2 regions of the Tepidibacillus sp. HK-1 genome follow, and region 1 is predicted to be linked to the other one. Evidence: a T-box and tRNA genes for the amino acid it is inferred to sense, from the RefSeq annotation. Region 1 holds a T-box; the other holds one or more tRNA genes.

Region 1 (15,879 bases):
GTAAGGCCTTCTTTGTCGTTTATAGGTTAGAATTACTTAGATAAATTTTTTGTAACAGCAAGCATAAACTTTAATCCATTTTGAACACCTGGATCTTTCATTAGCTTTAACAATGATCCAAAGCCAACTTTAGAGGTATCATGTTTTATATCTTCTTTTGCCTGTTCAACGGCATCTAGCACTTTATTAATCGTTTCCATGCCACCTAAATCAGCTAGTACTCTATCTCCAGTTTCTACTGCTGTCCCTGCGATATTAGCCATTTTAATTACTGCCCCTGAGTTTAATGCTCTTGTTGCACCGGAAATGAAGTGAGCTAAATCTAATAAATCTTTTAATACATTTTGCTCTTTCATAGTATTAATTGTTTGTACTAATTCTTTTAAGGTATTTAATTCTTGTTCAGTTAATTCTAACGTATTCTTACATTCTTCCATTGTCACACTCATTTTTTACACCCCTTTTCCTTTCTATAATAGTCCTCGAGCTGTCATCCAATACATTTCGTTAAATGCATGTTTAAACCAATGGATCATAGCAGATGGTGGAACTGGATTTGGAGGATTTTTATAATCCATATTAATGTAAGTTCCTTCTTCTAGACCTGCTTCGATAAAACAGAAAACTTTTCCATCATAGAAGTGAGTAGGTGTTTGGCCATGAAGTTCTTGCTCAATATTTTTAGCAACATATTCAGACTCATAGTGAGCTGTAGAACCAGCTTTACTAATTTGGATTGCAGTTGCATCTCCAACTACATAAATAGAAGGATCTACTTCAGATTTTAAAGTGTATTGATTAGTCGGAATAAAGCCCATTTCATTACCAAGTTTAGAATCGAAGATAACTTTTGCTCCGCGATGAGGTGGAATTGAAATTAACAGATCAAAGGATTCTTCTTTTCCGTCCTTGGAAGTAAGAATCTTTCTCGCTGGATCTACTTTTGCAGGCACGAATTGAGTAACATAACGGATATTACGTTTTTCAAGTTCAGGTTTTAACCATTTAGCAACCTTAACTGCCTGATGAACTTCCTCAAGCGGATAGGTATAAACGAGCTCAACCTTTTCTCGAATACCTTTCTTTTCAAAGAATTCATGTAACATTAAATACAATTCAATAGGTGCAACTGGGCATTTATGAGGTTGGCCAAGTGTAATAACGATCTTACCACCTTGGAAGTTTGTGATTTTTTCTCTTAGTTTAAGAGCACCCTCCATTGTATAGAAGTCATCACCAGCTTCAGGTAAGCCAGGAATTAAGTCGAAACGAGGAATTGCACCTGTACCGATGACTAAATAATCATAAGTGAAGTCACCTTTGTTTGTTTTGATTACTTTTTTATTTTTGTCGATCAATGTTGCATCAGCGATGACGAGGTTTACATGTGGATGTACTAAAGCTTTCTGTTTTTTTACATAATGCTCAGGATTTTGCAAACCAAAAGCAATGAAGAGATAACCTGGTTGATAGATATGATCCTCTTCTGCAGTAATCATGGTAAGTTTTACTTCACCATTTTTAATTTCGTGATTTAATCCTTTTGCCAAGTGGTTAGCAACCATGGTTCCACCGGTTCCACCACCAAGAATTACAATGTTTTTAGCCATTTTTTTTACCCTCCCTTAACTTTGGTTCTATAAAGAGAATTGCCTAGGCCAAACTTTGTTCAATATTGAACATGGAACAAAGATACCTTAGGCGGTATGTCTCTAACTCATATTTTATACAAGTCTCGATTATTTTTTCAATGATTTTTTTAATAAATACTAATAAGTAATCATTCTTTTCTGAGCGAGAGAACAAAAAATAAATGGATGGGTGATCACATAAGAAAAAATACATTATTTTCATATAATATATTAGCTATCTTTTTAGTTTTCTGAAGGGGGGAAGAATGATGATTGAAATGGGTATTATTATAGCTTTAGCCATGTCTTTAACCCCATTTCTAAGTGATTATATCCATATTCCTAAAAAGCTAAGAGCATGGACTACACTATTGCTTATCGTTTTGCTTAATATAGGGAATGCATTATTATTTGCTGACCATCAAATTATCGAATCAATCAGACAGGGAATAAATGATGGAGTTATTGCAGTTGGTTTATATTCTACAGGCAAGAATACGTTTGAATATATGAAGTCAAAAAAAGATTAAATTGACATTTATTCGTTTTAATGGTATGATAATTGATGTCTCAAAAGAGGTTCGGTAGCTCAGTCGGTAGAGCAGAGGACTGAAAATCCTCGTGTCGGCGGTTCGATTCCGTCCCGAACCACCATTTTTTAAATGAAAAATGGACAACTATTTAAAGTTAATGTTTATTTGCGGACGTGGCTCAGTGGTAGAGCATCGCCTTGCCAAGGCGAGGGTCGCGAGTTCGAATCTCGTCGTCCGCTCCATATATTTGAGCGCAGCTACGTCGATTTTACTTCTAGCAAGCGAATACAGTTGTGCCCTTTAGGGTACTCCATTAACGTGCCGGGGTGGCGGAATTGGCAGACGCACAGGACTTAAAATCCTGCGGTAGGTGACTACCGTACCGGTTCAAGTCCGGTCCTCGGCACCATTAATATATTCAGAGAGTGCACTATATTAATTTTCATTAATTTTCGAGTACGACGTCGAATGACATCATTATCAGATGAATTTCATATTGCAAATAAAATAGTAGCTTTTGATAGCTACTTTTTTATTTAATTTAATTTTACATTTGTTTAATAATTTATCAACAATGTGTCGTTAAAATAAACATGTGACATAGATTTGACCCCACATTATATATGAAAAAGGCGATAGCGCTTGCTATCGCTCATTTTTTTCTGTCATCAATGTCTTCCTAATATTCTTTTCTTCTTATAGCAGAGATAACTCATATGAGTATGGATGAATCATAATAAAAACGGAAAAAATAAAAAAACAGATCAAAATTTACAATTCCTTAACAATTCATTAACGCTAGCTTGATATGGACAAAGTATACTCAAACTTGTAAGGAAAACAAATCAAAAAATTCAAGGGGGCTTTTGAAAGTGAACTTTAAAAAATTAGGCTTACTCTTCCTAGCATTAGTGATTGTCTTTACTTTAGGAGCATGTGCTGCTCAAAATCAACCAAATCAACAAGGCGGAGAACAAACACAGCAAGGTGGAGATGCTGCGGGTAAAGATATACTATTAAACGGAGCTGGTTCCTCTTTCGTTAACCCATTATTACAAAGAATGATTCCAGATTATGCAAATGCTAAAGGTGTTAAAGTAAACTATCAATCAATTGGTAGTGGTGGCGGAATTCAGCAATTGATAAAGAAAACAGTAGATTTTGCTGCATCTGACGCGCCTATGAAAGAAGACGAGATCAATCAAGCAGGTGGAAATGTGCTTCACATTCCAGTAACATTGGGTGGGGTTGCCGTTACTTATAATTTAGAAGGTGTAGATAAATTAAAATTAACTCCACAAGTATTAGGAGAAATTTACACAGGAAAAATTACAAAATGGAATGATAAAAAAATCACCGATATTAATCCAGGTGTAAACTTACCAGATGAAGAGATTAAAGTAACACATCGTTCTGATGGATCAGGAACAACTTATATTTTTACTAGCTACCTAAATGCTGCAGTACCCGAAATTTGGGGTGATAACTTAGTTGGTAAATCAATCGAATGGCCAGTTGAAGGTATTGGTGCAAAAGGTAATGAGGGTGTAGCTGGACAAATTCAAAATGAGCCTGGTACGATTGGTTATGTTGAATTAGCCTACGTTATTGAGAATAAAATGACAGCAGTCGAGCTTCAAAATAAGGATGGCAATTTTGTGGCTCCAACGCTTGAAACAGTTTCTGCCGCAGCTGCTGGAGCAGTAGCAAATATGCCTGAAGATATGAAAATATCTTTAGTAAACCAACCTGGTGCAAATAGTTATCCAATCGTTGGAACAACATGGTTATTGGTTTATGAGAATTCCCCAATGGATAAGGAACGTACTCAACAAGTGGTCGACTTCTTAAAATATGCTGTTACTGAAGGACAAAAATTTGCTGAAGAGTTACAATATGCTCCATTACCAAAAGAAATTCAAGATTTAGATGTTAAACAATTAGACAAAGTTCAAGTGAAATAGTAAAATGACATACGGATGGCAAAAAACCCTAAATAACAGGGTTTTTTGCTGTGTATTTTAGCTTGGTAAGGGGTGTATCGCTTGAAAAAACATTACGGAGACAAAATCTTTAAGGGAATCGCTTATCTATTTGGTTTTTCAGTTATGTTTCTACTTTTCTTAATGATTTATGAAATGTATTCTGGATCGAAGTTATCGATTGCTGAGTTTGGGTGGGATTATATTTTTGACTCGAAATGGAATCCAGTTGAAGAACAATTTGGAGCTTGGCCTTTTATTTATGGGACAGTGGTTTCTTCACTTATTGCACTTCTCATTGCAACGCCGATTAGTGTTGGGATTGGCATCTATTTAGTAGAAATAGCACCTAAATGGGTTCGAAACTCGGTAGGATTTATGATTGAATTATTAGCAGCAATCCCTTCAATTGTGTATGGCTTGTGGGGAATGTTTATTTTAGCTCCATTTTTACGGAACTATATCGCACCTATTTTTATTAATACATTAGGAGAATTTATACCTTATTTTTCAGGTCCGGCGTATGGCGTGAGTTTATTTACAGCTGGTGTGATCTTAGCTATTATGATTATCCCTACAATTGCATCAATTTCAAAAGAAGTAATTGCAACTGTACCAAATACACAACGTGAAGCAGCTCTAGCTTTAGGAGCAACCAAATGGGAAATGATTCGAACAGCTGTTTTAACCTATGCAAGAACGGGAATATTAGGTGGTATGATTATTGGGTTAGGACGAGCAATTGGTGAAACGATGGCAGTAACGATGGTTATCGGGAATAGACCTTCTGTCCCAAAATCTATTTTTGATCCAGCCTATACGATGGCAAGTGTAATAGCCAATGAATTTACTGAAGCTTCATCAAATCTGTACTTATCTGCATTGATTGAAATTGGTTTGGTCTTGTTCGGGGTTACTTTACTTATAAATATTATTGCAAGATTATTGGTTTGGTCAGTTTCAAAAGGAACTCAAGAGGTGAAATGATGAAATCACTTAAGAACAGAAAGATAAAAAGTAAAATAATGGTTATTCTCACAATTATTGCAACAGTAACTGCCTTAATTCCACTGTTTAGTATTTTTGGATATGTTATTATGAAAGGTTTACCTGCATTAAATTTAAGTTTTTTCATTCATACGCCAACTCCCCCTGGAGTTGAAGGTGGTGGAATAGCAAATGCAATCATTGGAACGTTTACTTTAATTTTAATTGCTTCAATTATAGGTATTCCTGTTGGTCTCATGTCAGGGATCTTTTTATCTGAATATGGGAGAAATAGGTTGGGTAAGTCCATTAGTTTTCTTACTGATATTTTAATTGGTGTCCCTTCCATCGTTGTTGGTATTGTCGTCTACACTTTATTAGTCATTTCCATGGGTGGTTTTACAGCGATTGCTGGAGGAGTTGCATTAGCATTTATTATGATTCCTGCGGTTACACGTACAACAGAGGAAATGTTAAAATTAATCCCAAGTGATATTCGCGAAGCTGGATTAGCATTAGGGTTACCTAAATGGAGAGTTATTTTATTCATTGTTTTACCTTCTGCAATGAGGGGAATTGTAACTGGAATTATGTTAGCTGTTGCACGTGTATCTGGAGAAACAGCACCATTATTATTTACGGCGTTTGGAAATATTTATTTTAGCAGAACTTTACTAGAGCCTATGGCTTCTATCCCCGTTCAGGTCTTTAACTATGCGATCTCTCCATATGCAGACTGGAAAGCTCAAGCTTGGGCAGGGGCATTAGTGTTGATCCTTCTAATTTTAGTTCTTAATGTGTCTGCACGTTTTCTCACAAGAAGTAGAGCTTAATTTTTCTAGGGTTCTCGCAAAAGTAATCGGAATACGGTTCGAAGGAGGATGTCACTTTTGTGGGTTATCTTGTGAACTCATCTTACTTATCGTCATACATTAAATGAGGTGGAATCTATGTCAATTCAAGTAAATAATTTGAACGCTTGGTATGGAGATTTTCATGCTATAAGAGATATAAATTTGGATATAAAAGATAAACAAGTTACAGCTTTAATTGGACCGTCTGGTTGTGGGAAATCTACATTTATTCGTACGATCAATCGCATGCATGAAGTGATTGAAGGAGCACGAGTTACTGGTGAAATCATCGTTGATGGCCAAAACATTTATGATACGAATATAGACCCAGTAAGCGTACGCCACCGAATTGGGATGGTTTTTCAGAAACCTAATCCATTCCCGACGATGTCGATTTACGATAATGTGATTGCTGGCTTACGTTTAAATGGAACGAAAAATAAAAAAATCTTAGATGAAAAAGTAGAGACTAGTTTAATTCAGGCTAATCTTTGGGACGAGGTCAAGGATCGTTTAAACAAAAATGCCATGGGGTTATCAGGTGGTCAACAACAACGTCTATGTATTGCTAGAACCTTAGCAGTAGAACCAGATGTAATATTGATGGATGAACCAACATCTGCACTTGACCCGATTTCTACATTAAGAGTTGAAGAATTGGTTCATTCTTTAAAGGATAAGTATACAATCATCATCGTCACTCATAATATGCAACAAGCGGCTCGTGTGTCTGATAAAACTGCCTTTTTCCTAAATGGTGAGTTGATTGAATATGATGATACTGTTAAAATCTTTTCAAACCCTAAAAACCAAAAGACAGAGGATTATATAACTGGTCGTTTTGGTTAATACAAGGAGATGATACACTGTGCAAAGAAAAAGCTTTGATCAAGAATTGAATACTTTGCAACAAAACTTGTTGCAAATGGGTAATCTTGTTGAAGAAGCCATTGAAAAATCCCTTGAATCGTTGTCTAATTTGGATAAAGATTTAGCAAGAAAAGTGGTAGAGGATGATGTTAAGGTAAATGAAATGGAAGATCAAATTGAAACACTTGCCGTTCAATTAGTGGCTACTCAACAACCAGTTGCTAAAGATTTAAGGAAAATTATAGCAGCTATTAAAATTGCAAGTAGTTTAGAAAGAATGGCTGATTTATCAAGAGATATTGCGAAGGTAACGATTCGAATTGAAGAAGACCACTTATTAAAACCCTTAGTTGATATCCCTCAAATGGCGCAAATGGTAAAACAAATGTTAACGAACGGATTAAAATCTTATATTGAGGAAAATGTTGAGTTAGCGTTTGGTTTAGCTGAAATTGATGATAAGGTTGATAAATTGTATAGTACGGTTTTACGTGATTTATTAGAGATTATGACCAAAAAACCTGAAACGCTAAGCCAAGCAATGTTACTCTCATTTGTAGCCAGATATATCGAACGAATTGGAGATCATGCTACAAATATCGGAGAGAGTGTCATTTACTTGGTAAAAGGGAACAAACCAGATTTAAATCTATAGAGAAACTTGACTTTTATCATAGCCATTCTTATAATACTAATTATTAAAAAACTTAGTTAAAAAAATAGTTATATCGACGATGATGAGGACATGAATAATCAAAAACCGGTTTTTAGAGAGAGAATCCTTGGCTGAAAGATTCTTAACCAGGATTGATGATTTACCCCCTTTGAGTCATAATAGTGAAAGAAAAGTAGCTATTATCGGTATTCACCGTTATCAATATGAGCATTTATTAAAATAAATGGAATTTGGGTGGAACCACGGCACAATCGTCCCATAGAGGATGAATGTGCTTTTTTTATTGAAAAAAATTTTTTGCATCAAAATCACTAAAAAGGAGTGTTATGAAGGATGAATAAGATTAAGATTACTTTTCCAGACGGTTCTGTTAAAGAGTTCGACAAGGGTATCACCATCGAAGAGATTGCTGCATCTATAAGCCCAGGTTTAAAGAAAAAGGCCATTGCAGGTAAAGTGAATGGGAAATTGGTAGACCTCTATTTACCAATTGAAGAGGATGCTTCGATAGAAGTAGTAACGTTAGATAGTGAGGATGGGCTTGAAGTCTATCGTCATAGCTCTGCTCATTTATTAGCACAAGCTGTAAATCGTTTGTATCCTATGACAAAATTTGGTATTGGTCCAGTAATCGAAGACGGCTTTTACTACGATATGGATATTCCAGAGCAACTTTCAACAGAGGATTTAGAAAAAATTGAAAGAGAAATGAAGAAAATCATTAAAGAAGACTTACCGATTCGTAGAAAAGTCGTATCACGTGAAGAGGCATTGGAAATTTTCAAAGGAATAAATGATGATTTGAAAGTGGAGATCATCAATGAGTTACCAGAGGATGCTGAAATTACGATTTATGAACAAGGTGAATTCTTTGACCTTTGCCGTGGCCCTCACTTACCATCAACAGGAAAAATTAAAGCGATTAAGTTATTAAGTATCGCTGGTGCTTATTGGAGAGGGGATTCTGATCGCAAAATGTTACAACGAATTTATGGAACCTCTTTCCCTAAAGAAAATCAATTAGAAGATTACTTACATTTCTTAGAAGAAGCAAAAAAACGTGATCATCGCAAACTAGGTCGGGAATTAGAGCTCTATATGTTCTCAGACGAGGCTCCTGGAATGCCATTCTACCTAGAAAATGGAATGATCATTCGTAACCAATTGGAGAATTTCTCAAGAAAACTTCAAGAAGAAGCTGGATATAGAGAGGTTCGTACTCCACTTGTGATGAATCAACGTCTCTGGGAGCAATCAGGACACTGGGAACATTATAAAGAAAATATGTATTTCACTGACGTCGATGATACCAAATTTGCACTAAAACCAATGAATTGCCCAGGTCATATGTTGATTTATAAAAATCAATTACATTCTTATCGCGATCTTCCATTACGTATTGCTGAATTCGGCCAAGTTCATCGCCATGAGTTATCAGGTGCATTAAATGGAATGATGCGGGTTCGTACCTTTACTCAGGATGATGCACATATTTTCGTAAGACCTGATCAGATTGAATCGGAAATTAAAGAAGTTATTAAGTTGATTGATAAAATCTACAGTGTATTTGGTTTTGATTATAAAGTTGAATTATCGACAAGACCAGAAGATTCGATGGGATCTGATGAATTATGGGAGCAAGCAGAGACTGCATTAAAAAATGTATTGGATCATTTAGGGATGGAATACACCATCAATGAAGGAGATGGCGCATTCTATGGCCCAAAAATTGATTTTCATATTCTTGACGCATTGAAGCGTAGCTGGCAATTGGCAACGATTCAGCTTGATTTCCAAATGCCTGAAAAGTTTGATTTACACTATATCGGGGAAGACAATCAGCGTCATCGCCCTGTTGTTATTCATCGTGCGATTATGGGTTCGATTGACCGATTTATTGGGATCATTACAGAACATTATGCCGGTGCATTCCCTACTTGGTTAGCACCTGTTCAAGCAAAACTTCTACCTATAGCTGAACCTCATCATGATTATGCTAAAGAAGTATTAAAAAGAATGCAAGAAAAAGGCATTCGTGTTCAATTAGATGATCGTAACGAAAAGATTGGATATAAGATTCGTGAAGCACAATTACAAAAAGTGCCTTATATGCTTGTCATTGGGGATAAAGAGATGGAGAACGGTACTTTATCTGTTCGTAAGCGTGGAGAAGGGGATCTAGGTGCACAAGCGATTGACCAAGTCATTGCTCAATTGGTTGAACAAATTAATCAGAGAACAAATAACTAACAATCTTTTTATTGTGTTTGACAAATAAGTAACAACTATGGTAATATAATTTAGTAAATTTTTATATAGTGGATATGAAGTAGAAGCGCCCGCTTCTCACCTGATCGACATGGGGTTGACAGGTTTATATGATCGGTGAATCAATGATAGTGTGGGCGCTTGGCGTCTACACTTTTTTACTTTTTTATCCAGGAATGTTTTGGAGGTGGCAGATTATTAGCAAAGAACATTTAATAAATGAGGAAATTCGTGCGCGTGAAGTTCGTGTAGTTGGACCAGATGGAGAACAAATTGGGATTCTTCCGCTTAAAGAAGCGCTTAAATTAGCTGAGGAAAAGAATCTAGATTTGGTAAATGTTGCTCCTACCGCTAAACCGCCAGTTTGTCGTATTATGAACTATGGTAAGTTTAGATATGAGCAAAGCAAGAAAGAAAAAGAAGCTCGCAAAAATCAAAAAGTAATCAATGTTAAAGAGATTAGGCTTAGTCCAACAATTGAAGAAAACGATTTTCAAACGAAACTTCGTAGTGCAATTAAGTTCCTTAAAGCTGGCGATAAAGTGAAATGTAGTATACGTTTCCGTGGGCGTGAAATTGCTCACCAATCGATTGGTGAAAAAGTTTTAGATCGTCTAGCAAAAGAAGTAGAGGATATTTCAGTCATTGAACGCAAGCCTAAGTTAGAAGGCAAAAGTATGATCATGATTTTAGCGCCAAAATAATAGTCGTTATAGATTGGAGGAAATAGTCATGCCAAAAATGAAAACTCATCGTGGAGCTGCAAAACGTTTTAAGAAAACAGGTAGTGGAAAGCTTAAGCGTAGTCATGCATATACAAGCCACCTTTTAGAAGGTAAAAGTCCTAAGCGTGGACGTCAATTACGTAAAAGTGCGGTAGTAAGTAAAGGTGACCAAAAGCGTATTGAGCAAATGTTAACTTACTTATAATCATCGAAAAGATTCGCAATCTAGGAGGGAATAGATATGGCAAGAGTGAAAGGCGGATATGTTAGTCGTCGTCGTCGTAAAAAAATCTTAAAACTTGCTAAAGGTTATTTTGGTTCAAAACACCGTTTATTTAAAACAGCAAAAGCACAAGTAATGAAATCATTGTTATATGCTTATCGTGACCGTCGTCAGCGTAAACGTGACTTCCGTAAATTATGGATTGCACGTATCAATGCAGCTGCACGTATGAATGGTCTTTCATATAGTAAATTTATGCATGGTTTAAAAGTAGCTGGCGTAGATATTAACCGTAAAATGCTAGCTGACTTAGCTGTAAATGATGCAAAAGCATTTGCAGACCTTGCAGAATTAGCAAAAGAAAAAATCAATGCTTAATTTTTATAAAAACACCCTTATGGGGTGTTTTTTTGCAATGGTTTTCTATAGGGAGGATACAATTTGAAGATTATTCTATCGACTTTAAATGCAAAATATATTCATTCTTCATTAGCTTTACGCTATCTTAAAGCATATAGTCAAAATGAATTTCCAGAAATAGAGATTCTTGAATACTCTATTAAAGAACCGTTATTACATATGGTCAGTGAAATTTATCAAAAAGACCCTGATGTGGTAGGCTTCTCTTGTTATATTTGGAATATTGAAGAGACGATTCAGTTGATCCAACTATTAAAAAAAGTGAAACCTGAAGTCAGAATCGTATTAGGTGGTCCTGAGGTTTCCTATGATCTTCTTTATTGGTTTGAAAGAGTACCAGAAATTGATGTCATTGTGGTTGGGGAAGGAGAAGCAACTTTTTTACATCTACTTCAAGCATTAGAAACAAAAAGACCTCTAGATGAAGTTCTAGGGATTGCCTATAGAGAAGGGAAGACCTATCGAGTAAATGCATCACAGCCTAAATTGGATTTGAATGAGATTCCAAGTCCTTATCAAGATTTAGAAGATCTTCAGTCTTTGAAAGATCGAATAGTTTATTTTGAGGCTAGCAGAGGTTGTCCTTTTTCTTGTGCTTATTGTTTATCCTCGATTGAGACAGGTGTCAGATATTTTGAATTAGAGAGGGTAAAGGAAGATCTTCTTCGATTGATCAAAAGCGGTGTCAAGTTAATTAAGTTTGTGGATCGAACCTTTAATATCAATAAGAAATATGCACTTGAAATCTTTCAATTTCTCATCGAAAACCATCAAGGTACTGTATTTCAATTTGAAATTACTGCAGATATTATGAAGCAAGATGTTCTCCAATATTTGATCGACCATGCACCTGAAGGGATCTTACGTTTTGAAATTGGTGTTCAATCAACCAATGATTATACCAATTCCTTAGTTCATCGCCGACAAAACTTTAAAAAGCTTAGTGAAACGGTACTTAAATTAAAAGAAAGTACCAAAATTGATCAGCACTTAGACTTGATTGCAGGACTTCCTGAAGAAGATTATGAATCCTTTCGAAAAACCTTTAACGATGTATTTGAGTTAAGACCAGAGGAATTACAGCTTGGGTTTTTAAAAATGCTAAGAGGAACGACCATTTGGAAGGAAGCAAAAAAATATGGTTATATTTATATGGACAAAGCACCCTATGAAATATTGGCAAACAACGTTCTTTCTTTCTCAGATGTCATTCGGATTAAAAGAGTAGAAGAGGTATTAGATAAATATTGGAATGCACAGCGAATGAATCGAACCATTGAATACTTAATTCGGTATGAATTTACTTCGGCTTTTGACTTCTTTCAGCAGTTCGGAGATTATTGGGAAAGCAAAGGATGGAATCGAATTGGACATCAATTAGAAACCTTATATACAAGGTTAAATGATTTTTTAATCGATACCGGTATTCAACATCTAGAGATAGCTCAGAGCTTGATGAAACTTGATTATTTTCTTAATTTTAATCATAAGCCAAGAAAAACATGGTGGGAATTTACCCTCACCAAAAAAGAACAAAAGGAAATGATGAAAGACCTTATGGAGGATTTAAACCTAAGTGAAAATGAGCTACATAAGCATTTCATGATTGAAGTGGTTCCTATTGATATCGAAGCTTTTTTAACAATAGGTGAAATAAAAGAACAAAATACTTTGCTAGCGGTATATTATAATCCACCTGATAAACCAAAGTATTTTACTAAAAAACGATAGTGTGATAAAATTTCTTTTTAGTGAGACTAAAATGTAGGGGAGGAAAAAACAACGTGCAGAAAACAGTCAATCTTTTAAGGGAGTTCTCCATTCCATTGATCTCCGGAGTTATTGTCGCCTTATTATGGGCAAATCTTTCGCCTCACAGTTATGAGACATTTGTAGAAGGCGAGTTTTTTAGTGGGATTAGCTTTCATTTTTTTGTAAATGATATCTTTATGGTTTTCTTTTTTGCGATTGCTGCTGTAGAGATTGTTCAGAGCTTATCGCCTGGAGGAGATTTGAATCCATTAAAGAAAGCGGTTAATCCACTGATGGCTACAATGGGTGGGGTACTTGGGCCTGTAGCTGTTTATTTACTACTAAATTCAATCATAGGATCTCCAGAGTATTTAAGGGGTTGGGGGATTCCAACAGCAACTGATATTGCACTTGCATGGCTAGTTGCTCGCTTTGTTTTTGGTGATAAACATCCAGCTGTTTCCTTTTTATTATTATTAGCGATTGCAGATGATGCCATCGGGTTAGTGATCATTGCGATTTTTTATCCTGATCCTGTGAATCCAGTAGAACCGATTTGGCTGTTAGTTACCTTAGCAGGGATGGCAATTTCCTTTATATTAAGAAAAAAAGGAGTAACCAATTATTGGCCTTATCTCCTATTAGGTGGAGTTCTTAGTTGGATAGGTTTACACAACGCGCATTTGCATCCTGCACTAGCATTAGTCGTGATTATTCCATTTTTACCAAATCCAAAAGAAGAACATGGGCATTTATTTGAAGATGATGAGACCTCTCATACTACCCTTACGAAATTTGAACATGAGTGGAAAATCTTTGTAGATTTCGGATTATTTATGTTTGGCTTATCCAATGCCGGTGTAGAGTTTTCTGAAATTGGAACAACGACTTGGTTAGTCTTTGTCGGATTACTTGTTGGAAAAACGGTGGGAATCTTTACTTTAGGTTCTATTGCCAAAATGTTAGGTTTCCCATTACCAACAGGTATGGGAATGAAAGAATTATTCCTTGCTGGTGTCATTGCTGCGATGGGATTAACAGTCGCACTCTTTGTAGCAGGGGCTGCATTTACTGATCCAGTGATCCAAGGAGCAGCAAAAATGGGAGCGCTCTTTAGTGCAAGTGCTGCAATTTTTGCCTTTATCCTTGGCAAACTACTAGGTATCAAAAAGATGAAAGAAACGAGTACGCAAAATTAAGTTTTAATGACCCACGTAAAATTAAATTTTACGTTAAATGAAATGAATGATGAAAGGCTCTAAGAGAATTTAAAATGTCCTTTACAAAGGGTACATTTTAATTTAACCTTGGAGTCTTTTTTTGTTATATATGATTTTTCCTTAGGAAATCGTAAATAATATCGAAAGGGAACATTTGGTTGAAAATGTTTTAAAAGTTTTAATCATTCGCTATAATAAGATTGGATAGGAATTCCAATGGAAAAGGGGCGTTAAAATGGAAGATTTGACATTACAAATGTTTAAGGAATTAACTGAAGCACCAGGAGCACCTGGGAATGAAGCAGCTGCTAGAGAAGTGATGAGAAAGTATATCGAACCTTATGCTGATGAGGTTTATACTGATAACTTAGGGAGTTTAATTGCGAGAAAAGGAAATCAGGGTCCTAAAATCTTAATTGCCGGACATTTAGACGAAGTCGCTTTTATGGTAACACGGATTACAGATGATGGATTTATCAAGTTTCAACCCCTTGGCGGTTGGTGGGAACAAGTCATGCTTGCTCAAAGGGTAACGATACATACGAGAAAAGGTGAAGTGATTGGTATCATTGGCTCTAAGCCACCACATATTTTACCACCTGAAGCTAGGAAGAAGCCAGTTGAGAAAAAAGATATGTTTATCGACATTGGAGCAATCAGTAAGGAAGAAGCTGAAGAATTCGGTGTACGTCCTGGAGATTCAATTATACCGGTTTCTCCATTTACAGTAATGAAAAATCCAAAAATGTTAATGGCAAAAGCATGGGATAATCGGATTGGTTGTGCGATTGCAGTAGAAGTGCTTAAACGATTAAAAGATGAACAACACCCTAATACTGTATATGGAGTAGGTACAGTACAGGAAGAAGTGGGTCTTCGTGGTGCACAAACTTCTGTGAATACCGTTCAACCAGATATTGCTTTTGCTATAGATGTAGGAATCGCTGGCGATACTCCAGGGGTTACAGATGATGAAGCAGTAAGTAAAATGGGAAAGGGTCCACAAATCTTATTATTTGATGCGTCTATGGTTCCTCATCGAGGCTTAAGGGATTTTGTCGTTGATATTGCTGAAGAAGAAAACATTCCTTTTCAATATGAAGCATTAGCAGGGGGAGGAACAGATGCAGGGCGTTTTCACTTGTATGGAAAGGGAGTCCCCTCTACAGTAATAGGGATCGCTACACGTTACATTCATAGCCATGCTGCGATTCTTCATCGTGATGATTTTGAACAAGCAGTCAATTTACTTGTGAAAGTCATTAAACGATTAGATGAAAAGACGGTAAAAGAAATCATGGCTAGATAAAAAGAAAGAATGAGTCTCCTCTGTTGGATGGCTCATTCTTTTCCTTCTTCCTCTTTTTCTTTGGTGTTTATATATTTTTACTTAGTGCATCAATCATTTCGTTCTGTGATTGTGAATCACTGTGTTGCCAAATCACTTCAAATAAGACACCTAATCCAGGTAAGGTTTTTTCTTCATGATCTTTAATCGCTGTATTGATCATGTCTTTTAATTGTTCTTCATCTTTTCCTTTTATGTTTTGAATGATAGCTTGACGTAGGTCAATGTTCATCTCTTTAACCTCCTATATTTAATGGTAAGGAAATGGTCACTTTTATGGAATTTTTTTTTAGTATACCCTATATTGATCAAACCATTAGTTTTTAGGAAAAGAGCTTGTAGATATGATATAATATAAAAAAATCATGGTGAAGGGAGTAGCCATATGAG
Region 2 (15,879 bases), on a different contig from region 1:
GATTCAATTTGTAAATCAGCAAAATCTCTCACCGCTCCTGTTTCAAATATGTATTTGCTTTCCTCCTCTATTTTCCCAACATGGGTTGGTAAATGGGCAAATGTTTTTTCATTGGCATATAAGGGGATACTGTGCTTTCGTGCAAGCACACCAATTCCTTTAATATGATCATCATGTTCATGGGTAATCAAAATCCCATCAATTTTTTTGGGATCAACGCCTATTTTTCCTAACCCCTCTTCTATTTTTTTACCACTCAGTCCTGCATCAATCAGGAAATTGACGTTTTCAGTTCCAACATAAATTGAATTTCCAGTGCTGCCACTTGCTAAGACACTATATTTTATCAAAATAGACCCTCCGCTAATCTTTCTTTTTAATAAGTTAATGCTTTCTCAACTGCACCTGTCAATGCGTTTACAAAGATCATATCCCGTTTTCCTTCTATTTGATAACTAATTCTCCAGACCGGAGTCAGTACTTGGACAGAAGTTTGTTGAGTTTGTCCATGATATCCAAGTCTGATTTTTGTTATTATTGCTTCGCTTGGAAGCAATTGTTGATCCAAAAGGGTACGAAGTGCTGTATAGGAAGAAACAACTTGTCGATCTGACCCTTGATTCATAACTTCAAAATATCTTTGTGAATATTGAATTGTGCCATCTTGATTGATTTGAAACTCTAATTTTGCGTTGAAATAAGGAAAGCCATCTTTGATCTGATTATAGACAAGGTGGTTCCCCGTTGAAACGACTCCATCTAATTCATAGTGTTCAAAATTGGCGATTTTCTCTCTCGCTATCGATTCGATTACCTCGTTCTCTACAGGCATTTTCACTTTAGCTAATGTTTTTCCTTCTGATAACTGATTTTCTTTCACTTGAAGGAAATGCATTTCTAAAATTTCTTTAGGAATCGTCGCATTTAAAATAATCTTTCGTTGGCTTAATGCCTGCCTTAATTCATCCAGGCTACTTCCATCCCATTGAGATTCGTTAATACTTTGACTTTGCTTCATATAGATTTGATATCCTAGTAAAAGATTAAGAAACAAAAAGGTTAAAATAAAGATGGTTTTTGTTTTCCCCCAATCCATCATTACATCCCACCTTCATAAGCAGGTATTGTGATTTCGTCATTTTGGTTATATCGAACCCTCCAATGGGGAAAAAGTTCTAACACGTCATTCTTTTTTTCAACCTGATAACCTAATTCAATCGATGTAATTACTTTGGCATCGATCTTATGCTGTTCTAGTTTCTTTAATAATTCAGGGCCAGAACTGGTTTTAATATATTTCGTGTCCAAATCCTGATCTAAAAGTGTCATCGATTGTTCTACTTTACTCACGATTCCATCGACTAATTGGATATTGATTTCGCCAATGAGATACTTGTTAGTTAATAAAGGATACCCTCCTACATATTGCTGAAATGTGAAATAAGGTTGACTGGTGGCTTCAGCAAAGCCAAGATCATCAAGTTGATATTGACCCACCCAACCCCCATGTTGATTAACAAACCGAATAGAAGCAGCAAGATCATTATTCCAATCTAATTGTTTTCGATTATCTGTTACCGGCTGAAAATATGAAAATACCCGTTTATTCGGGAAAAATTGCATACTTCTACTTCCGTCTGTATAAAGAACACTTTCTTTATTAGCCAATTCATATACCTTTCTAACCATGCTTGGATCAATAAATAACAATTGAATATAATCCTCGATGGAAACAGGTGTAATAAATTTACGTACTTTTTTCATTTCCAGACCTTCATTAGGTAAATAAAAAATGGGTTTTGTATTGATGTTCCTTTCCTTATTAAACGCCCAATAATATGAATACCTTGGTTGGTTTACTCCACTAGCAATGTATTTGGAAAGCTTTTTACTAGAGATTGAAGTTTCTGCTTGATACACTTTATCTTTTTGATCTGAGATAAAATAGACAATCACCTTTTCATTTTGGTCTAACACTAACCATAAGCGATTGATTTGATCAAGATACATCGTAGTCGATATCTTATAAAGAGATGATAAGACAGAGTTAGGAAGTGAAAAAGGAAAAACAATCTCTATACCTTGCTCCACTTCTATCATTTTAGTCCAATCTATAGGCTCTGAAATTGAAGTAATTTCGTAAAAAGACCAATGATCAAAATCAGCTTCTAATTGTTTAAAATCTTCACTATCTGTATTGGAGAGTGAATGAGAATTTTCCCCAAGATGGTAGATAATTTGCTTTGGCCGAATCATTTGCTTTACATCTAATTCTTGGCCAAAGGTTAATCTAGGTACATATTCTGAAGGAGATTCTTTCTCATTATTAGGACTATAAAAGATCAGGAACCATGTTAGAAATAAACTATTGGCTACTAAAACAAATAATATCATTGATTTAATTCGCTCTTTCACTTCCTGACCTCCTTTACTTCGAGACTGGAATCGTAACAATAACTCTTGTTCCTTTGTCTACTTCACTTTCAATCATAATATCTCCATCATGTGCTTTAACGATCTCTTTAGCAATGGCTAAACCAAGGCCTGTTCCACCCATTTCTCTTGATCTTGCCTTGTCAACCCGATAAAAACGTTCAAAGAGTCTAGATAGATGTTTTTTTGAGATACCAATTCCCGTATCTACTACCTCAATGATTAAATCATGATGTTTTAATCTTGCTGATACAATGATTTCTCCGCCTTCTTTGGTATATTTAAGGGCATTAGATATTAAATTATCCAATACTTGATCAATGTGATCACGATCTAATTCAACTGTTGGCAAATACTCAGGGAGATGGGAAGACAAATCGATTGATCTTTGTTTAGATTGAAATGAAAAACGATCAATGACATCTTCAATCATCTCCTTAACAGAAACCAATGTTTTGTTAGGCTTTGTTTGTTGATCATCTAAGTGAGAAAGATGTAATAAATCACTAACTAAACGAATCATCCGATCTGTTTCATGGCTAGCTACTTTGATAAATCGATGTGAGAGTTCAATGTCTTCAACAGCTCCATCTTCTAAAGCCTCAAGATAACTTTTTATTGTTGTTAAAGGGGTTCTTAGCTCATGAGAAACATTTGCCACGAAGTCCTTACGTATCTGTTCCAATTTTTGTTCCTTTGTAACGTCCTGTAGTACGATAATCATGCCAATTTCCCCACGGTTAATCCGATGAATCTTGTTAAATGTCATTTTTAATGCCTTATGTTCGTTTTCAACCTCATAATCTACAATCATACTTTCTTCCTCTTTTGCAGGGGGGAAAGAATGTAGAGAAAATAGTTGATTGATCTGTTTTTCGATAACTTCACTTTCAGAAAACCCAATAATCTCCAATGCTCTTTGGTTAACAACGATGATCCTTCCATGAGCATTTGTAGCGATAACCCCATCACTCATATGGCTTAGAATCGAGGCGAACTTCTCTTTTTCCTCTTCATTTTGGTCGATAGCTTCTTTTAATCTAATCGCCATCTTATTAAAGGTATCTGCTAAACGGCCAATTTCGTCATCCCCATATATCTTAACTCTTTGATTAAAATCCCCTTTTGTTAGTGAAACCGCTTGAGTAGTAATATCTTTAATTGGCTTTGTAATCGTTCTAGATAAAATAAAACCTAGCCATGCTGTAAATAATAAGGCAATAAGTGTTGCTGTCATTAAAATATTACTAATCCGATAAATCGTATCATATACTCCCTCAATCGAGGCTTTCATGAATACAGCACCAAGTACATTATTACCCTGCTTTATAGGCAGAGCTAAATATTTGGTACGATGTCCTGTCTTGGCATCAATCCGAATCGCTTCATCTCTTGTACCTAATAATGCCCGATTCACTTCTGTTTGATAAATTTTTTGCCCGATAATGCTTGGACTAACCTTCTCCGTAGAACTTAAAATTACACCATTACTATCAATAATCGAGACATCAACGCCATTTAACGCAAATAAATTATCTACTAAATAGTCAATATCTGCTCTTTTCTCTGCCTCTGTTTTCCCATCCTCTGTTAAATATCTTTCAAGGTTTACTGCTAATAAATTTCCCTGTGTTGCAAAAGTTTCATTAAAATTATCTAAATAATAACTCTCTAAAGATCGAATAAAATAGATTCCTATAATTTGCATCGATATTAGAATAAGTAAGAGATAAATCACAACCAATTTCCATTGAATACTTTGAAAAAACTTCCAACCTTTCAAAGGAAACTACTCCTTTTCGGATGGATAACGTAATACATAACCCAATCCCCTTCTCGTAATAATATAGGCTGGTCGGCCAGGGTCATCTTCAATCTTTTCCCGTAATCTTCTAATCGTTACATCTACAGTACGGACATCCCCAAAATAGTCGTAACCCCATACAGCCTGTAATAAATGCTCTCTGGTTAAAGTTTGTCCAACATGTTTTGCTAAATAATATAGAAGTTCAAATTCCCGGTGGGTTAATTCTATAATCATTTCTATTTTCTTTACGATATAAGTAGATGGATAAATAGTAATTTCCCCAATTTGTATTTGTTGAGCTTGATGATTGGCTTGGTCTAAAGAATAGACTCTTCTTAAATTTGCTTTCACCCGTGCAATTAACTCTCTATTAGAAAAAGGTTTTGTTACATAATCATCTGCACCCATTTCTAAACCAAGCACTTTATCTACTTCTGTATCCTTTGCTGTTAGCATAATGATTGGTTTATCTGTAAGAGTTCTTGCTTCCTTGCAAACCTCTAATCCATCTTTGCCAGGTAACATGATATCTAATAAAATAATATCTGGATGATGATCCCTTACCTTTTGAATTGCCTCAAAACCATCAAAAGCGGTAAGGACCTCATAACCTTCCTTTTCAAAACTAAATTTTAAAATATCTGAGATTGGCCGTTCATCTTCAACAATTAAAATTCGATACTTCACCCCGTATCCCCCTTGTCTCTAACCTTATCTATTTAAGTTTATCACAAGGTATATCAATCTGAATACATAGAAAACCACAACAAAAAAACCATAAATGTGACACCCTTCTATGAGACACCCTTCTATGAATAAAGATTAAGGAGAGAAGGGCAATTCTGGAAGAAATTTATACTTTCTTCAGCATAAAAAAAAAGTAGGTTTGTCCTTGATTGAACATAACCTACCTTAGTTTACAGGATTATCTTCTTACATAATTTAATGGGTTTCTATTGCTGCCATTGACCAATACTTCAAAATGTAAATGGGTTCCTGTAGAACGTCCCGTATTTCCCATTACACCGATCTGCTGGCCTTTTGCTACTTTATCTCCACTAGAGACCATGATCTGGCTTAAATGGCCGTATAGGGTTTTCATACCATTTCCATGATCAATGATAATAGCTTTACCGTAAGCACCATTCCAACCAGCAAAAACGACTTTTCCACTATCTGCTGCTTTGATCGTACGATTACTTACTCCAGATATATCGATTCCTTCATGAGTCCTACCCCATCTTGAACCATACTTACTGGTAATAATTCCTCCTACTGTTGGCCATAATAATGTACCAGAACCACGTGAAGGAACAATTTTAGTACCCTTCTTCACAATTTTATCTTTTGCTTCAGAAATAACCGTTTCTTTTAGAATTGTTTTTTGCGTGGTTACTCCATTTTCCTTCAATATCGAGTATTCCACACTTTTCTTACCATCGGAACCTTGTTGTACCACTTTTGTTTGGTTTGAGTACATCGATGAATCCTTTTGATAAACCACTTTGTAAGGAATTCTTTCTTGATTGATCACTGTTTCTTTTGTTTGAACAGTAACAAGCGGAGTTTTGGCTGTAACAATCACTTCGTCACCAATATTGATGAATTCACCTTTAATATTAGGATTCAATTGATATATCTGTTTCGTCGTGATGCCAAATTGTTGGGCAATTCCAGAAAGTGTATCTCCTTGTTTCACAATATATTTTTTCTGTTCTAAGGTCCCTTGTTTTAACAATGTCACCATATCTTCTGCAGATAAAATTTCTGCTGGTGTTACTTTAACCTCTTTGGTAACAACTTCTTCTTTAATTTGAATTTGATCTAACTTTCTAATTTGTTGATTGTTTCCATCAAGAGAAGCTGCTTTTACTTTATCTTTATTCTTGTTTGGAAGAAAAGGCTGTTTGATTTGCTCAAGTATTAAATCTGCTGTTTTTTGATCTTTTACATATCCAACTACTTTTCCATTCACTACGAGTTCAACAGCTGTCGCTTGAATCGAGAAGGCATCTTTTAGAGCACTTAAAGTCTTAGCGTTATCAAACTGGCCTTTAAATTTCTTCTCTTCCTGATATGTAATCTTATTTCCAAAATTTAATGTTATCGTGCTATATGTATTCTGGGCTTGCTTTAAAACTTGCTCTTTCCATTGTTCAACTACTTCTTTATTATTAACAACCCCAACTTCTTTACCATCTAAATAGACGTGATAAAGATTTACGGCATTTGCCTGATAATAGCCTACACCAAAAAGGGTAGTCATAAAAATTGTGCCTGTAATTGAACCAATGATGATTGATCTTTTCTTATTTGATTGAATATATTGTTGTACGGTCTGAACTATTGTTTTTCCCCAATTACTAGCCTTGGTTAAGTCCTTTTGGAATTTACCTTTAAAATCGGTAAATTTATCATTGAACGTCGCCATGACAACCTCCTTTTTATGGAGTTTATTTTTCTCTCTCTCACATAAGAATGTCCTATTTTTAAAGTGGAGCCGACGATGGGACTCGAACCCACGACCTGCTCATTACGAATGAGCTGCTCTACCAGCTGAGCCACATCGGCATGTTTTAAAGCCTCCATATGTTCAAATTTACCATAATATAGCTTGTCACTTCAAGTGGAAAAATCTGAACATTTTTAGAACACTAGTAAAATGTATGCTCTTCAAGCATTCTATATACACTATATTTGAAGGGAGGCAAAATGATGAACCAAAGAAATATATTGGCTTATTTTCGATCTGTTGAAGATGCACAAAAAGCGGCAAGCGAGCTACAGCAATACAATTCAATTGAAACCCAAGTAGATCGAATAGCTTTTTATCCTGGAGACCAATTAAATGATCAGGTAAATCCCATCACAAGTCGATTTGACAGTTTAACTGATTTAACATTAGGTTCATTAGTAAATGATAACGCAGAAGTACTAGCTGCGGCAGATGTCAGTGCAAGTGGAATGGCAGATGGTAATAGAACTGCGATACCACCGAACATTTTACTAACCGTTGTAATGAATGAGGATCAAGCTCCTCAGGTAGAAAACATCATCAAAAAATATAACGGAATGACTTGAGTTTATGTTTCAGAAAATAGAAAAACCTACTTATTAAAGTAGGGAAAGCGGAAAGTATATCATTTTATGGTGGTTCGGGACGGAATCGAACCGCCGACACGAGGATTTTCAGTCCTCTGCTCTACCGACTGAGCTACCGAACCTTATTATAAAAAAACATTAAAATCGCAAAGCTAACGGGATTCCGACGCGTAGCTAGTCCCGTATGGTGACCCGTAGGGGATTCGAACCCCTGTTACCGCCGTGAAAGGGCGGTGTCTTAACCACTTGACCAACGGGCCATACGCATAAAAATGGTGAGCCATACAGGATTCGAACCTGTGACACCCTGATTAAAAGTCAGGTGCTCTACCTGCTGAGCTAATGGCTCACAACTTGTCCTCTTGGACACAAAAAATATATTACCACGATAGAAATTAATATGCAACCTTTTTTGCACATTTTTCGCCAAAAAGATTCTTTATTCTACAAATCCAACTTTCAGAATTAAAAACCCACAAAAGTGATGGCTTCTTTAAAAACTATTGCGATTCCTTTTGTGGGTTCTATGATCATATTGAAAAAAATAGATGGCCTATGCAAATACGCCTTTTATCATATTTGTTTGTTCTCGATTTGGCCCTACTGAGAAGATGGCAATAGGGATTCCAGTGAGTTGGGAAATTCGTTCGATATAATGACGAGCATTTACTGGTAAGTCATTTAAACTACGAACACCGGTAATATCTTCATCCCATCCAGGTAGCTCTTCATAAACAGGCACACATTCAGCTAACACCCTTAAATTGGCGGGGAACTCCTCAATGATTTCTCCGTTATACTTATATGCTTTACAAATTTTTAATGTAGGAATACCTGTCAATACATCAATTGAATTTAAAGATAACTCGGTAATTCCGCTAACACGTCGAGCATGTCTTACAACCACACTATCAAACCAGCCTACTCGTCTAGGTCTTCCTGTCGTTGTTCCATACTCGTTGCCGACTTCACGAATTCGATCACCTATTTCATTATTCAATTCAGTAGGAAATGGCCCATCGCCAACACGAGTCGTATAGGCTTTTGCAACACCTACAACATGATGAATTTTTGTTGGACCTACACCAGAACCAATCGTCACTCCACCTGCCACAGGATTAGATGAAGTGACAAATGGGTAAGTACCTTGATCAATATCAAGCATAACCCCTTGGGCTCCTTCAAATAATACCCTTTTCCCTTGGTCAATGGCATCATTTAAAACGACAGAAGTATCAACCACGTAAGGTCTGATGATTTCACGATATATCGCATATTCCTCTAAAATTTTCTCTGCTTTAAACCCATCTGTTTCATAAAATTTTTCAAATAGACGGTTTTTCTCTTCAAGATTCCTTCTTAATTTTTTTTCAAATTCCTGTTCATCTAACAAATCAGCGATACGAATCCCAACTCTAGCCGCTTTGTCCATATATGCGGGTCCAATTCCTTTACCCGTTGTTCCGATTTTGTTACTACCTTTTCTTTCTTCTTCTACAAGATCCAACTTAATATGGTAAGGCATGATCACATGCGCACGATTACTAATTCTTAAATTCTTTGTACTAAATCCTTGTTCATGAATATAGTTAAGTTCTTGAACTAATGCCTTGGGGTCAATCACCATTCCATTGCCAATCACACATATTTTATCACTATAAAAAATCCCAGATGGTATAAGATGCAGCTTAAATTTCTTTCCATAAATTGTGATCGTATGACCTGCATTATTCCCACCTTGATACCTTGCAACAACTTCCGCTTTTTCAGCTAGATAATCGGTAACCTTTCCTTTTCCTTCGTCTCCCCATTGTGTTCCTACTACAACGACAGTAGACATGGAAACACCTCCAGTTTTTTGTCCTTTAAAAGTCGTATTTCAATACATATAAAGTTTAGCAATGCTTATTCCCCTTGTCAACGACAAATACGAACATTTAATTAAATATATATATTATTATTCGTATTTTTGCTTCATTTTGTTAACGTTTTAAATGATTTTGATAAAAAAAACGAAGGAAACTCTTCTGGAAAATAGAAAGAATCCTTCACTTATTTTTCTTGTTTATTTCGTTTTTATTCTTCATTATGTTGTTCTTTAGCATAATTTACGAATTTATTAAAATTCTTTAAGAATACCAATTCTACTTTACCAACCGGTCCGTTTCTTTGTTTAGCAATAATAATTTCGATAATATTTTGTTTTTCTGTTTCCGGATTATAATAATCATCGCGATACAAAAAAGCAACAATATCTGCATCCTGCTCAATACTACCAGATTCACGGATATCTGATAACATTGGCCTTTTATCTTGTCTTTGTTCTACTGCACGACTTAACTGGGATAATGCGATAATTGGAACATTTAGTTCCCTAGCAATCCCTTTAAGCTGTCTAGAAATCTCCGAGATCTCCTGTTGGCGATTATCAGATTTGCCACGGCCATGGATCAATTGCAAATAGTCAATGACAATAAGGCCTAACCCTTTTTCCACTTTTAATCTTCTACATCTGGAACGGATGTCGTAGACCGTCACACCTGGAGAATCATCAATATATATTGGTGCTTCAGACAAGGTAGTCATGGCCATCGTCAACTTTTGCCAGTCATGCTCTTCCATCATACCAGTACGCAGTTTGTGAGCATCAATATTTCCCTCTGCAGAAATCATCCTTTGGACGAGCTGACTAGCTGACATCTCCAAACTAAAGATCGCAACAACTTCCTTTGCCCTTGCCGCCACATTCTGAGCTACATTTAAAGCAAATGCGGTTTTCCCCACACTAGGTCTAGCTGCTAGGATAATCAAATCAGATTTCTGAAAGCCAGATGTCATTTTATCTAAATCTGTAAACCCAGATGGAATCCCTGTGATATCTCCTTTATGATGGTGCAAGAATTCAATACGATCCAACGTTTCCATCAATACGTCCTTAATCGGAATAAATCCATCTTTTGATCGTTTTTGTGAAATCTCTAGGATACGTTTTTCTGCATCTCCTATGATTTCTCCTATATCATCACTGCCAATATAACCAGTGCTTGCAATTTCCGTTGCTGCACGGATCAATCGCCTTAAAATTGCTTTTTCTTCAACAATTTTGGCGTAATATTCAACATTGGCTGCTGTCGGTACTGCATTTGCTAGGTCTGTAAGGTAAGAAACACCCCCCACTTCCTCTAGCAGCTTTTTAGTTTGTAGATCCGCAGTTAACGTAATCAGATCAACAGGTTCACCCATTTCAGATAACTCGATCATAGATCGATAGATCTTTTGATGAGCACTTCGATAAAAATCATCAGGTGATAGAATCTCCATCACGGTGATTAGCGCTTCTTTTTCTAATAGAATTGCACCTAAAACAGCCTGTTCCGCTTCCACATTTTGCGGTGGAATTCGATCTAAAAAAAGTTCACTCATGAGAGTTCCCCTCTATCTTAGTCTCTATTTTTCTTCGACAACTTGTACTTTAATCGTTGCAGTTACTTCTGGATGAAGTTTTATCAATACTTGAGTATAACCTAAATGACGAATCGGTTCATCTAATAAAATTTTCCTTTTATCAATGTTTATATTTTGTTTTTTTAATTGGTCTGCGATCTGTTTTGTTGTAATTGCACCAAACAATTTACCGCCCTCACCTGCTTTAGAGGGAATAGTAATCGTTATTTTCTCTAGTTCCTCTGCCAATTTCTTTGCATTTGTTAATTCATCCGCTTTTCTTTTTAGTTCACTTTGTTTATGAGCTTCTAACTCTTTTACATTACCTGTTGTCGCTTCTTTGGCTAATCCTTTAGCTATCAAAAAATTTCTAGCGTATCCATCAGATACTTCCTTAATATCACCTTTTTTCCCTTGTCCTTTTACATCCTTTAGCAAGATCACTTTCATATGGTTAATCCTCCTTCTTGTTGATATGTTTGTAATACCTCTATCAATCTTGTTTCTGCTTCTTCAACGGTAACTCCTTCTAACTGAGCAGCAGCATTTGTTAGATGGCCACCGCCTCCCATTCTTTCCATTATTAATTGTACATTTACTTGTCCTAATGAACGTGCACTAATTGAGGTAAGGCCATCGGTGCGAACACTAATAACAAAAGCCGCAAAAATACCACTCATGTTTAATAACGTATCTGCAGCTTGAGCAATCATCAATTGATCGTTTTTCCCTTCAGCTACAGCGATTGCGATATTATCAAAAACAATCCTAGCCCTTTTTACTAATTCTGCCTTTTGAATATATTGCTCGATATCTTCTTTTAAAAGTTTTTGAACTAATATGGGGTCTGCTCCATTTCGCCTTAAAAATGAAGCTGCATCAAAAGTTCTAAAACCTGTTCTGAAGCCAAACCCTTTTGTATCAACCACTACCCCTGCAAGTAATGCAGTTGCCTCTAATGGATCCATAGAAAACTTATCTTTTTGATACTGAAGCAATTCTGTTACAAGTTCACTAGTGGAAGAGGCATAGGGTTCAATATAAATAAGGACTGGATCTTCAACAAATTCTTCTCCACGGCGATGATGGTCGATCACCACAACCCGATCAATCTTTTCAACCAATCTAGGCTCGATCGTCATAGAGGGTTTATGGGTATCAATCATAATAAGTAAGGTTCTTGACGATACCATGCTTAATGCTTTTTCTGGTGTTAAGAAATATTGAGGTAACTCTTTATGATGAGAAACTTCATCTAATAATTTTTCAATCGAAGGATTAGGCTGGTCTAAGACTACATAACCTTTCCGATCATTCACCCGCACAGCTTTTAAAATACCAATTGAAGCACCGATTGCATCCATGTCAGGAGTTTTGTGCCCCATAATTAAGACTATGTCACTTTCTTGAATCAAATCCTTAAGAGCATGAGCGATTACTCTCGCTCTAACCCTTGTTCGTTTCTCAACAGCATTAGATTTTCCACCATAAAAAGATAAACGTTCCCCTACTTTGACCGCCGCTTGGTCTCCACCACGGCCTAATGCAATATCTAAACTGGATTGAGCCATTTGTCCGATCTCAATTAACGAACTTGCCCCTGCGCCAATTCCAATACTTAATGTAAATGGAATTTTGTTATCCTCTGTCATTTCACGTACAATATCTAAAATATCAAAACGAGATTTCTCCATTTGTTCCAATACCTTTTGTGTGGTTACAATAAAAAACTTATCTGAAGTATATCTTCTAATATAAATCCCCAATTTAGAAGCCCAATCATTGATTGTACTTGTGATATTGGTAAGCAATAGACTACGATTTAAATCATCCATTCCTTGTGCTACCTCATCAAAATTGTCTAGGTGGATTATTCCAAAGACCGGTTGTTCGTCCTTATATTGAGATTGGAGATTCTTATATTCTGTCACATCCATTACAAAGATAAGTCTTTCATTCTTACGAAACTCAACTTCATAAATCTTGTCTTGATAATGAATATCTTTCTTTACATTTAATTCTTCTAAATTAATTGTCGAAAATACTTCAGAGACTTTTTTCCCAATCAGATCTTTTTCACCAGTGATCTCTAGGAGATATGAATTGTGCCATTCTATTTTGCCTTCTTCATTAAATAGTAGAACTCCAATAGGCATCTGTTGCAAGACTTCAACCCCAACCTTTTGGATACGATGGGAGAGCGTAGCGATATATTGATTCAATTCTTTTTTAAAGCGAAGCTCAGCCAAATAGGTAAAATAAACTAATCCAAACAAAACCAAACTACCAATGGCAGCAAATAACCAATGATAATAGGCTAAAAATCCAAGTAATATAAGACTAAAAATAAAAGTGAAAATGACATGGAATCCATGCCAACGATTTAATAAGAAATTAGGCATTTGAAAATCAGCCCCTAAACTTTAAGCTTATTTCTTAAATGGAAACCTAGGTCTACCATCCCTAATAGGATCAAAACTTGTGATAAAAAAGGATTTAATATTGCCACAATAGAAACGATAATAGGAATACCCTTCTTAAAGCCTTTCATATGAGCTAAAAAGAAGAGAAAAGATAGCCCTTGAGCCAAAAGAAGCATTTGCAATATTGGATACAAATTACTAACGATTATTTTTAATGTATTGATTTCATAAACTGATTTTATGCTTATTGCAATCATGGTAAGTATATAATAATAAACAATACTTCTAGGAAATCTCCATTCTCTAAACGGAGGAAGTTGTGGTATTGGCGTACCCAATCTTTTCATGATTTTAACTGCAAAAAAATGATTAAAAAGTACAATAATAATCGCTGAGTTAATCAACAAAACAGGTAGTATTAAATCGATCATATCAATGAATCGATGATACATTTCAAAAGTTTGATTGATTTGTTCCTGACTTCCAAGAACACTACCCATATTCTTGACTGTTTCTAAAGATGATCGCATGAGCGTTTTAAATTGTTCTACAAGATCGATTCCAAATAATTGACTTGAAATGATTAAACCAATAATAAAATTAACTAATGTAGTGATTACCCCACCAATAATAGCTGGTAAAGCATGGTCTCCTTTATATAATACACCCATTACGATACCTATGGTTCCAGCAAAAAACACAAAAACTAAACCAAAAAATTGACCAATAAAAAAAGATAAAGCGATATTGATTAGGATGACCCATATTCCTTGTTTCAAGCCATGGCGGTATCCATAGATGATGAAAGGAATTGGCATAAAGAATTGCATAATTCCAATTGGCGTATACATAGACAGTAGAAGAAAGATTAGGGATATCCCTGTGATAATTGAACCTTCTACCATTCCTTTTAAATTCCGCAAAAACAACACCTCTTAGCGTTTTTTCATATATTGTTCCAAAATAGAGAGGTCTCCATACCATTCCTCTATTTCGTGTCCCTCTTTTTGATGATTATGTAACTTTTCCATCACTGCTGAATCAATTTGGTGGAAGGGAATACCAATTCTTCTTGCAAGTACATAAACAGCAATTAATAATCCAGCCATACTATCTATAATATAGGATTCATTGCCATGAAATAAACCTTTAAACAATCCACCAACTCGTTCAATAATTTCAGCCTTTAGCCATTCCATCACTTTCAAATTCTTAGCGATGTGCATGTTGCTGGACTTGTCCAAGAAAATCTACTCCTTTCATCCACAACCTCAGTTTAATTCTCAATCTTATATACTTCAACAAAAAGATTTCTTTTTCCTTCCAAAAGGTTGATTCCATTACAATGAAAGACAAATTACCCATAGATATTGAAAAAGACAGTTTGCTATCAAGCAAAACTGCCTATAAAAAATAGTAACATTATTCAGTAGTAAATGGAAGTAAAGCAATTTGACGTGCACGTTTAATTGCAGCTGTTAATTGGCGTTGATATTTAGCAGAAGTACCAGTTACACGACGAGGTAAAATTTTACCGCGTTCACTGATAAACTTCTTTAGCAAATCTACATCTTTATAGTCAATGTAAGTGATTTTATTCACAGTAAAGTAACATACTTTACGACGTTTTCCGCCACGTTGTTTGCGAGCCATCTTATTCCCTCCTTTAACTGAAAGGTAAATTTAAAATGGTAGATCGTCATCTGATATATCGATAGGACTTCCGTCATCAGCAAAGGGGTCTTGTCCTTTATCATACCGGTCATTTTGATTAAATCCTGAAGTAAACGGATCATTTTTTGGATTGTTAGACGATTCTAGAAAACGAACATTATCCGCTACTACCTCTGTTACGTATACTCGTTTACCCTCATTATTATCATAATGGCGGGTTTGGATACGACCTTCAACAGCTGTTAGGCGGCCCTTCTTTAAATAGTTCGCTACGTTCTCTGCAAGCCCTCTCCATGTAACAATATTGATAAAATCGGCCTCTCTTTGTCCTTGCTGGTTGGTATAATTACGATCCACCGCAAGGGTAAAAGTTGAGACTGCTACTCCACTTGGAGTATATCTTAATTCAGGGTCTCGTGTTAGTCGTCCAATTAAGATGACACGGTTTAACATTATAATTCCCCCTTAAACCTATTTAACATCCTTAACGATCAGAAAACGGATAACACCATCAGTGATTTTTAATACGCGATCTAACTCAGCAACTACACTTGGTTCGGATTGGAAGTTTACTAAAACATAGTAACCTTCATGATATCCTTTAATTTCGTATGCTAAGCGACGCTTACCCATTTCCTCTTGCTTTTCAATTTCGCCACCATTATTAGTAATTAAGCTTTGGAACTTTTCCACTAATTCTTTAGTAGCTTCTTGCTCAAGGTCTGGGCGTAATACATACATCACTTCGTATTTACGCATCAGATTCACCTCCTTCTGGACTTAACGGCCCTATTTCTCTATAGGGCAAGGAGCGAGGTCATAGAACTCGCATTTTTAAATTTTATCATATTTATCTGCCTATAGCAAATGTAATTTAGGATTATACATTAAATCTAAAGTGCATGACATCTCCATCTTTTACTACATAATCTTTCCCCTCTAAACGTAGGAGGCCTTTTTCCTTTGCTTGATTCATTGAACCTGAAGCAACTAAAT

Evidence for each region. The T-box of region 1 lies ahead of thrS (threonine--tRNA ligase). A T-box ahead of a tRNA ligase gene usually reads a tRNA of that ligase, here a tRNA-Thr.
Region 2: it encodes a tRNA-Thr, which carries the amino acid that the T-box ahead of thrS (threonine--tRNA ligase) is inferred to sense. The anticodon was not compared.

Annotation. Positions count from the first base shown of each region.
Region 1 is NZ_BDGM02000028.1:1,179-17,057, forward strand. Features, by position in the region: gene BEN26_RS12430 (DUF1641 domain-containing protein) at 33-449, opposite strand; gene BEN26_RS12435 (NAD(P)/FAD-dependent oxidoreductase) at 471-1,610, opposite strand; gene BEN26_RS12440 (hypothetical protein) at 1,901-2,161, shown strand; tRNA gene BEN26_RS12445 (tRNA-Phe) at 2,210-2,285, shown strand; tRNA gene BEN26_RS12450 (tRNA-Gly) at 2,332-2,406, shown strand; tRNA gene BEN26_RS12455 (tRNA-Leu) at 2,485-2,573, shown strand; gene pstS (phosphate ABC transporter substrate-binding protein PstS) at 3,037-4,128, shown strand; gene pstC (phosphate ABC transporter permease subunit PstC) at 4,201-5,133, shown strand; gene pstA (phosphate ABC transporter permease PstA) at 5,133-5,966, shown strand; gene pstB (phosphate ABC transporter ATP-binding protein PstB) at 6,084-6,836, shown strand; gene phoU (phosphate signaling complex protein PhoU) at 6,856-7,512, shown strand; T-box leader at 7,583-7,795, shown strand; gene thrS (threonine--tRNA ligase) at 7,867-9,783, shown strand; ribosomal protein L20 leader region at 9,855-9,967, shown strand; gene infC (translation initiation factor IF-3) at 9,978-10,505, shown strand; gene rpmI (50S ribosomal protein L35) at 10,534-10,731, shown strand; gene rplT (50S ribosomal protein L20) at 10,768-11,127, shown strand; gene BEN26_RS12505 (B12-binding domain-containing radical SAM protein) at 11,191-12,900, shown strand; gene BEN26_RS12510 (Na+/H+ antiporter NhaA) at 12,954-14,120, shown strand; gene BEN26_RS12515 (M42 family metallopeptidase) at 14,377-15,450, shown strand; gene sspI (small acid-soluble spore protein SspI) at 15,518-15,721, opposite strand; gene BEN26_RS12525 (potassium channel family protein) at 15,875-15,879, shown strand, end outside.
Region 2 is NZ_BDGM02000012.1:58,772-74,650, forward strand. Features, by position in the region: gene BEN26_RS07800 (MBL fold metallo-hydrolase) at 1-347, opposite strand, end outside; gene yycI (two-component system regulatory protein YycI) at 377-1,099, opposite strand; gene BEN26_RS07810 (YycH family regulatory protein) at 1,099-2,415, opposite strand; gene walK (cell wall metabolism sensor histidine kinase WalK) at 2,429-4,216, opposite strand; gene yycF (response regulator YycF) at 4,223-4,927, opposite strand; gene BEN26_RS07825 (peptidoglycan DD-metalloendopeptidase family protein) at 5,166-6,671, opposite strand; tRNA gene BEN26_RS07830 (tRNA-Thr) at 6,736-6,811, opposite strand; gene BEN26_RS07835 (hypothetical protein) at 6,956-7,321, shown strand; tRNA gene BEN26_RS07840 (tRNA-Phe) at 7,389-7,464, opposite strand; tRNA gene BEN26_RS07845 (tRNA-Glu) at 7,528-7,602, opposite strand; tRNA gene BEN26_RS07850 (tRNA-Lys) at 7,616-7,691, opposite strand; gene BEN26_RS07855 (adenylosuccinate synthase) at 7,896-9,182, opposite strand; gene dnaB (replicative DNA helicase) at 9,419-10,765, opposite strand; gene rplI (50S ribosomal protein L9) at 10,790-11,236, opposite strand; gene BEN26_RS07870 (DHH family phosphoesterase) at 11,233-13,188, opposite strand; gene BEN26_RS07875 (YybS family protein) at 13,203-14,132, opposite strand; gene BEN26_RS07880 (MazG-like family protein) at 14,145-14,453, opposite strand; gene rpsR (30S ribosomal protein S18) at 14,632-14,862, opposite strand; gene ssb (single-stranded DNA-binding protein) at 14,893-15,336, opposite strand; gene rpsF (30S ribosomal protein S6) at 15,355-15,642, opposite strand; gene ychF (redox-regulated ATPase YchF) at 15,764-15,879, opposite strand, start outside.